DNA from 3 places in the Arthrobacter sp. CJ23 genome. Region 2 is predicted to be linked to each of the others. Evidence: riboswitches for the same ligand, from Rfam matches in the RefSeq annotation. Region 2 holds a riboswitch; each other region holds the start of a gene.
What was found. A riboswitch is a leader RNA that binds a small molecule or an ion and turns the genes downstream of it on or off. The one in region 2 is predicted to bind S-adenosylmethionine.

Region 1: it holds a riboswitch for S-adenosylmethionine, as region 2 does, so the genes downstream of both, NVV90_RS13625 (aminotransferase class V-fold PLP-dependent enzyme) here and NVV90_RS18890 (DUF1737 domain-containing protein) in region 2, are expected to answer to the same signal.
Region 3: it holds a riboswitch for S-adenosylmethionine, as region 2 does, so the genes downstream of both, NVV90_RS06570 (homoserine O-acetyltransferase) here and NVV90_RS18890 (DUF1737 domain-containing protein) in region 2, are expected to answer to the same signal.

What each region holds. Positions count from the first base shown of each region.
Region 1 is NZ_CP102950.1:3,047,836-3,050,088, reverse strand. Features, by position in the region: gene NVV90_RS13625 (aminotransferase class V-fold PLP-dependent enzyme) at 1-1,277, opposite strand, end outside; SAM riboswitch class IV at 1,312-1,426, opposite strand; gene NVV90_RS13620 (helix-turn-helix domain-containing protein) at 1,771-2,097, shown strand; gene NVV90_RS13615 (IS3 family transposase) at 2,135-2,253, shown strand, end outside.
Region 2 is NZ_CP102950.1:4,187,410-4,189,662, forward strand. Features, by position in the region: gene NVV90_RS18885 (SulP family inorganic anion transporter) at 1-822, shown strand, start outside; SAM riboswitch class IV at 910-1,022, shown strand; gene NVV90_RS18890 (DUF1737 domain-containing protein) at 1,037-1,306, shown strand; gene NVV90_RS18895 (rhodanese-like domain-containing protein) at 1,303-1,713, shown strand; gene NVV90_RS18900 (O-succinylhomoserine sulfhydrylase) at 1,714-2,253, shown strand, end outside.
Region 3 is NZ_CP102950.1:1,495,071-1,497,323, reverse strand. Features, by position in the region: gene NVV90_RS06570 (homoserine O-acetyltransferase) at 1-1,047, opposite strand, end outside; SAM riboswitch class IV at 1,061-1,176, opposite strand; gene NVV90_RS06565 (bifunctional o-acetylhomoserine/o-acetylserine sulfhydrylase) at 1,350-2,253, opposite strand, start outside.

The sequences.
Region 1 (2,253 bases), 1.1 Mb from region 2:
CGCTTGAGCTCTTCGATGCCCGCCAGCAGGCGGACGGCATCTTCCAGCCGGGACCCGACGCCGAAGCTGGCGCGCAGGGAACCCGAGGGCAGGCCGAGGCGCTTGAGCAGCGGATGGGCGCAGAAGCGCCCGTCGCGCAGGCCAATGCCGTGTTCGGCGGCCAGATAGGCGGCGACCAGTCCGGCGTCGAAGCCCTGTACCGAGAAGTTCACGACGCCGATGGTGTCGTTTTCGGTGTCCGTGTCGCTGAAGATCTGGTGGACGGTGACGCCGTCGATCCGGTTGAGTCCTTCCACCAGGTGCGAGCGGATGGCGGCCTCGTGGGCGTGCCAGACATCCTGGTCGAGGGAGGCGAGCACTTGGGTGGCGCGGGCGAGGGTTGCGGCGCCGAGCACGTTGGGCGAACCGCCCTCGTGCCGGGCCGGGCCCGTGGCCCAGCTGACCGAATCCAGGCGTGCCTCGCGCACGGCCCCGCCGCCGGCAAGGTGCGGGGTTCCGGCGTCGAGCCAGTCCGGACGGCCGACCAGTACGCCGGCGCCGAACGGCGCGTAGAGCTTGTGGCCGGAGAAGACGAGGTAGTCGACGTCGGACGCTGCGATGTCGATGCGGCGGTGCGGTGCGAGCTGCGCCGCATCCACCACGATTCTGGCGCCAAACTCATGGGCCAGCGTGGCCAGGGCCGCGATCGGCAGGATTTCACCGGTGACGTTGGAGGCGCCGGTCACGGCGAGCAGGCTGACGCCGCCCTGCTCCAGGGCCACGCGGACGTTCGCGATGGTCTCGGCAAGGGTGTCCGCCGCAACGATGCTCCGGTGCGGGACGCCCTGCCAGGGCAGGAGGTTGGCGTGGTGCTCGATGTCCAAGTAGAGGACCTCGCCGATGTGTTCGCCGTCCCGCACGGGCAGGCAGCCTGCCAGCAGGTTAAGGGAATCTGTGGTGTTCCGGGTGAAGATGACGGAATCGTCCGATCGGCCGCCCACGAATTCGCGGACGATGTTCCGCGAGTTTTCGTAGACCGAGGTGCTGATCTGGGAGGCGTAGCCCGCCCCCCGGTGGACGCTGGCGTAGTAGGGCAGGACCTCATTGAGGTAGGCGGAGACCACAGTCAAGGCCGGTGCCGATGCGCCGTAGTCGAGGTTCGCATAGCGGACGTGTCCGCCCTGGATCAAGGGCGCCTGCAGCTCTGCACCGGTGACGGCGGCCAGGGGCCGGGAGGCGGCGTTCGACTGAGCAGACGACGGCTGGACGGCGGTAGGAGTAAAAGTGGCAGTGCTCATGGGACCTCACTCAAGAAGGACCCCGCATGCAGGGGATCCGCGCTTGCCGCATCCATGTCCGGACCGGCCTGGTCGTCACCCGGGGCACCCCACCGCGAATGGAGGGTTGCCGGCCAGCAAACCGGGGTTTAGCGCTGGCACTCGTGACCTGTAACAAGGCTAGGGCACAGCCATGGCCTCTTCCAACGCGGGATACGTTTGTTAAGCAGTTTGTTACGATGCCCTTGAAATCGGCATTATTTCGAAGAAAAGACGGCGGCCGCCCTCAAATTGAACTGCTCCCCGGAAGTTGGACTGAGAAATTCAGTTCCGACTCCCGGGGAGCAGTTTTATGTATGCGAGCAGTTCGTTATCAGAGGATCAGCGCGAGGCCGCGGTAGCGTGGTTTGAGAAGGGCATCGCGGATAAGGCGACGGCCAGGGCGCTGGCTGTGTCTCGGGCGCCGGTCAAGCGTCTCTATCGGCGGTGGAGGATCCATGGTCGAGGAGCGCTGGTGACCAAGCCGACGAAGCAGAAGTACTCTTTCGAATCTAAGCTCGCGTTGGTCGAACGGTTCATCGCTGGCGAGACTGCCCCGGATCTGGCGGTGGAGGCCGGTTTGTCCTCGCCTCGCCTACTGGAAGCCTGGATCAGGGCGTATCGGCTGGAGGGCGAGGACGGGTTGCGGCCCAAGCCCAAAGGCAGGCCCCGGAAGCCAGATTCCCCGCCGCCTGCGGAGCTGCCCGAGTTGGAGAGGTTGCGGCGGGAGAACGAGCGGTTGCGCTCCGAGGTGGCGTACCTGGGAAAATTGCGGGCCTTGAGGGCGCAAAAACAACGGTGAAGGTCCAGGCCCTCATCGCCCTCAAGGCTGACTTCCCCTGCCCGTTCTGCTGGATGTCTCAGGGCTTGCCCGGTCGACGTTCTTCTATCACCAGGCCCGTCTCCAGGCACCCGATCCGAAGGAAGCACTCAAGGCTGCAGTCACGGAGATCTTCGA
Region 2 (2,253 bases):
GAAATGGCCGCGCTCGGGGCCGCCAGCGCTGCCACCGGACTGCTGGGCGGCTTCCCCGTCTCCGGAAGCACGTCACGGACACCGGTGGCCGTGGACGCCGGGGCCAAATCGCAGATGACCGGGGTGGTGGGCGCGGCGCTGGTGCTGGCCTTCATGCTCCTGGCACCCGGTGTGACCGAGTACCTGCCCTCCGCAACACTGGCCGCCGTCGTCATTGCCGCGGCCATTGCCCTCGCGGATCCGTCCGGCGTCCGGCGGCTCCTGAGCCTGAGCCGCAGCGAATCCGCGGTGATGCTGGCTGCCTTCCTGGGCGTCCTCACAGTGGGCGTCCTGCAAGGCATCGTGGTGGCCATAGCCCTGGCAGTCCTGGACTTTGTGCGCCGCGCTTGGGACCCGTACCGGGCGGAGTTGGGCTCAGAGGAGGGCCTGCCCGGCTACCACGACCTCGCCCGGCACCCCGAAGGCAAACGCATCCCCGGGCTCCTGATCCTGCGCTTCGATGCCCCGCTGTTCTTCGGCAACGGGCAGGTCCTGGCGGGCTTCGTGCGGGAACAACTGGATGAAGCCTCCGGCAAGGCTCCGGACGCGATCACCCACGTCATCCTCGCTGCCGAGCCGATCACCGGGATCGACACCACTGCCCTTGAGGACCTGGTGACCCTGGACGAGTGGCTCGCCAATAAAGGAGTGGATTTGGTGTTCGCCGAGCTCAAGGGACCGGTCAAGGACAAACTGCTCCACCTCGGCGCCGCGGCCCGCTTCACGCCCGAGCATTTCTTCCCCACCATCGGCGCCGCAGTGCGCGCACTCAGGCGCGAATAGCTCCAGCAGCCGCCGGTTACGCAACATGACGACGGCGACCCCCCTGTCACATGCGGCTCCGCCGTCGTGGATGTTACTTTTTTCTTGAGTAATGAGCACCAGCACAAAGCCCTGACTTGCTGGTCGGCAACCCTCTCTCCGGCGGGGTGCCTCAGGTGACTACTCGGCGTATCGACACTTTCGAACTGCAAGCGTGACTGAGGAGCACCAGCAAATGACTGAACCCATCGAAGAAAAACTCGCCTACCGGCTGATCACCGGCCCGGACACCCGTGACTTCTGCGAGCGGATCTCCGCCGCACTGGCCGAGGGCTACGTGCTCCACGGCAGCCCCTCCGCCACCTTCAACGGCACCGATGTGATCGTGGCGCAGGCCGTGATCCTGCCCGTGGCCATCGCCACCGCGGATGCCGCCGTGGCCAGCGCCGTTGACCGGCTTGAGGGCTACGACGAGGACGAAGAAGCATTCGAGGGCCACGCGTGAGCTACGCCGGAGACCTGAGCCCGCACGAGGCGTGGGCCAAACTCGAAGAAGGCGCCATCCTGGTGGACGTCCGCACCGAGGGCGAATGGGCCCACATCGGCATCCCGGACACCAAGGCCACCGAAAACGATCCGCTGTTCATCCAGTGGAACCTGGCCGGCGGCGTCCCCAACTCCCGCTTCCTGGACGAGCTGCTGCAGCAGGCCCCGGAGGCCGGCAGCACCGAGCTGGTCTTCCTGTGCCGCTCGGGCCAGCGCTCCATCGCCGCCGCCATCGCCGCAACGCAGGCAGGCTACACCTCCTACAACGTGCTGGAGGGCTTTGAAGGCGAACCGGACCGCTACGGCGAGCGCACCGTGAACGGCTGGAAAAACCGCGGACTCCCGACGAACCTGGGGAAAAACTAAGTGACTTTCAATCCTGACGCCGCCGGCTGGAGCCCTGACACGCAGGCAGTCCGCGGCGGCCTTGACCGTACTAATTTCCAGGAGACCTCCGAGGCGGTCTTTCTGAACTCCGGTTTCGTCTACGAGTCGGCGGAGGCCGCCGAGCGCGCGTTCACGGGCGAGGACGAACGCTTCGTCTACTCCCGCTACGGCAACCCCTCGGTCGCCACCTTCCAGGAACGCCTCCGGCTGCTGGAAGGCACCGAAGCGTGCTTCGCGACGGCGTCGGGCATGTCCGCGGTGTTCACGGCGCTCGGTGCCCTGCTGGCCGCCGGCGACCGCGTGGTGGCCGCCCGCTCCCTATTCGGCTCCTGCTTCGTCATCCTCAACGAGATCCTGCCGCGCTGGGGCGTGGAGACGGTCTTCGTCGACGGCCCGGACCTGGAGCAGTGGCGTTCCGCGCTCTCGGAGCCGACCACGGCGGTCTTCTTCGAGTCGCCGTCGAACCCCATGCAGGAAATCGTGGACATCGCCGCAGTGAGCGAACTGGCCCACGCGGCC
Region 3 (2,253 bases), 1.9 Mb from region 2:
AGCCGCCGCGAGTTCGCGTGACTGGGCCGGGAAGTAGAGGCGGTCGGTGTCCACGGCGGCGATGAAGAATTCGGCCGTCGCACGGGACAGGGCCTCCTTGAGTGTCCCGCGGCCGCGGCTGACGTCGTGGCTCATGAGCGCCTCGGTGATGGCGATGTAGCTGTTGGCGTCAAAACGGCGCACCAGCTTGGTGCCCTGGTGGTCCAGGTAGCTCTCCACTTGGTACCGGCCGCGCTCCCCGAGCACCGCGGCCTCGAGCGGAGCTTCCCTGCCCTGGGCATTGCGGCCGAAGCGGATGTCCAGTTCCAGGGCGGAGCGGTAGGTGATGTGGGCGATCCGGCGGGCCAGGGCAAGCCCGGCCTCCGGAGCCTGGCCGCCGTAGTAATCGCCGCCGTTGAAATCGACATCCTGCCGGATGGCGAGGGTCTGTGCCTGGGCAAAGGCGATCTGCTCGGCCGTGCTGTAGGCGCCCACGGAGACCACGGCGCACTGCCGGACGCGTTCCGGGTAGGTGACAGCCCATTCGAGGGCGCGGGCACCGCCCATGGATCCGCCAACCACGGCATGCCAGGCGGCGATGCCGAGCTGATCCGCCAGGCGTGCCTCGGCCGCCGTGCTGTCTCGAAGCGTGACGAGGGGGAAGCGCGAACCCCAGGGGCGGCCGTCCGGCGCCGTGGAGGACGGGCCCGTGCTGCCGTAGCAGCCGCCCACGATGTTGATGGAGACCACGAACCAGCGCTCGGTGTCGATGGTGGCGCCGGGGCCGACGAGCTGATCCCACCAGCCTTCTTCGTCGCTGCCGCCGCGGGCCACATGGGTGCTGCCGGTCAGCGCGTGCTGGATCAGCACCGCATTCGAGCCGTCTGCGTTGAGCCGCCCCCAGGTTTCGTAGGCAAGCACCACGTCCGGGAGGAAGCCGCCTGCCTCCAGCTCGAGCGGCCCCACGGAGACGTACTTCACGGTGCCGTCCTGCTCGATGGGTCGTTCCTGCTGGATGGTGCGTTCCTTGTGGCCGGATTCGGGTAGGGCTGTTGCAGCAATAGTCATTCGGTGACACCTCACATCGCGCTTGCCCGCCGCCAACAAAGCGGAAGGCCAGGTCTTCACCCGGGGCACCCCACCGCGGAAGGAGGGTTGCCGGCCAGCAAGCCGGGGCTGTCACTGGCACTCATGACCTATGACTACGAGTGTAGGAAGAAGAGGGTCCATCTGGCGAAGATTGTGACACTTATGTGACACCTGGGCGCAGTTTTGTTCACCAAAGCGCAGCCGCGAGGGCAGTCCGGCGAAGAATCGCACGCCCCGCCGGACGCCCCCGCAGTCTCGCCGCAGCCTTCCTGCGACCGCCCTCAGGCGCCCTTCGCGGCGCGGAAACCTGCGTCGAGGTCCGCCAGGATGTCATCGATGTGCTCGATGCCCACGGAGAGCCGGACCAGCCCCGGAGACACGCCGGCGATGGCCTGCTGTTCGGCACTCAGCTGGCTGTGGGTGGTCGACGCCGGGTGGATGACCAGCGAACGGACGTCACCGATGTTTGCCACGTGGGAGTGCAGTTCGAGGGCATCCACGAAGCGTTTGCCGGCTTCCACTCCCCCGCGGATGGTGAAAGCGACCACGGCGCCCGTGCCGCGGGGGCCGTATTTGCGGCCGCGCTCGAACCAGGGGCTTGACGGCAGGCCCGCATAGGCGACCGATTCGACGTCGTCGCGGCCTTCCAGCCATTCCGCCACGCGCGTGGCGTTGTCCACGTGCCGCTCCACGCGCAGGCTGAGCGTTTCAATGCCCTGGGAGATCAGGAAGGCATTGAACGGGGACACGGCCGAGCCGAGATCGCGCAGCAGCTGGACGCGGGCTTTGAGGATGTAGGAGAGGTTGGCGCCCAGGGCCCCGTCCTTGCCGAGGTCACGGGCGTAGACCAGGCCGTTGTAGCTGGGGTCCGGCGTATTGAAGCCCGGGAAGCGGGCAGGGTCCTTGCCGAAATCGAAGTTTCCGGAGTCGACGATCACGCCGGCGATCGCGGCGCCGTGTCCGCCGAGGTACTTGGTGGCCGAGTGCACCACGATGTCCGCACCCCATTCGATGGGCCGGATCAGGTAGGGCGTGGACAGGGTGTTGTCGACAATGAGCGGCACACCGGCCTCGTGCGCGGTGCGGGCGACACCCTCGATGTCGAGAACGTCCTGGCGGGGGTTGGAGACCACCTCGGCGAAGAACAGCTTGGTGTTCGGCTGCACGGCGTTACGCCAGTCCTCG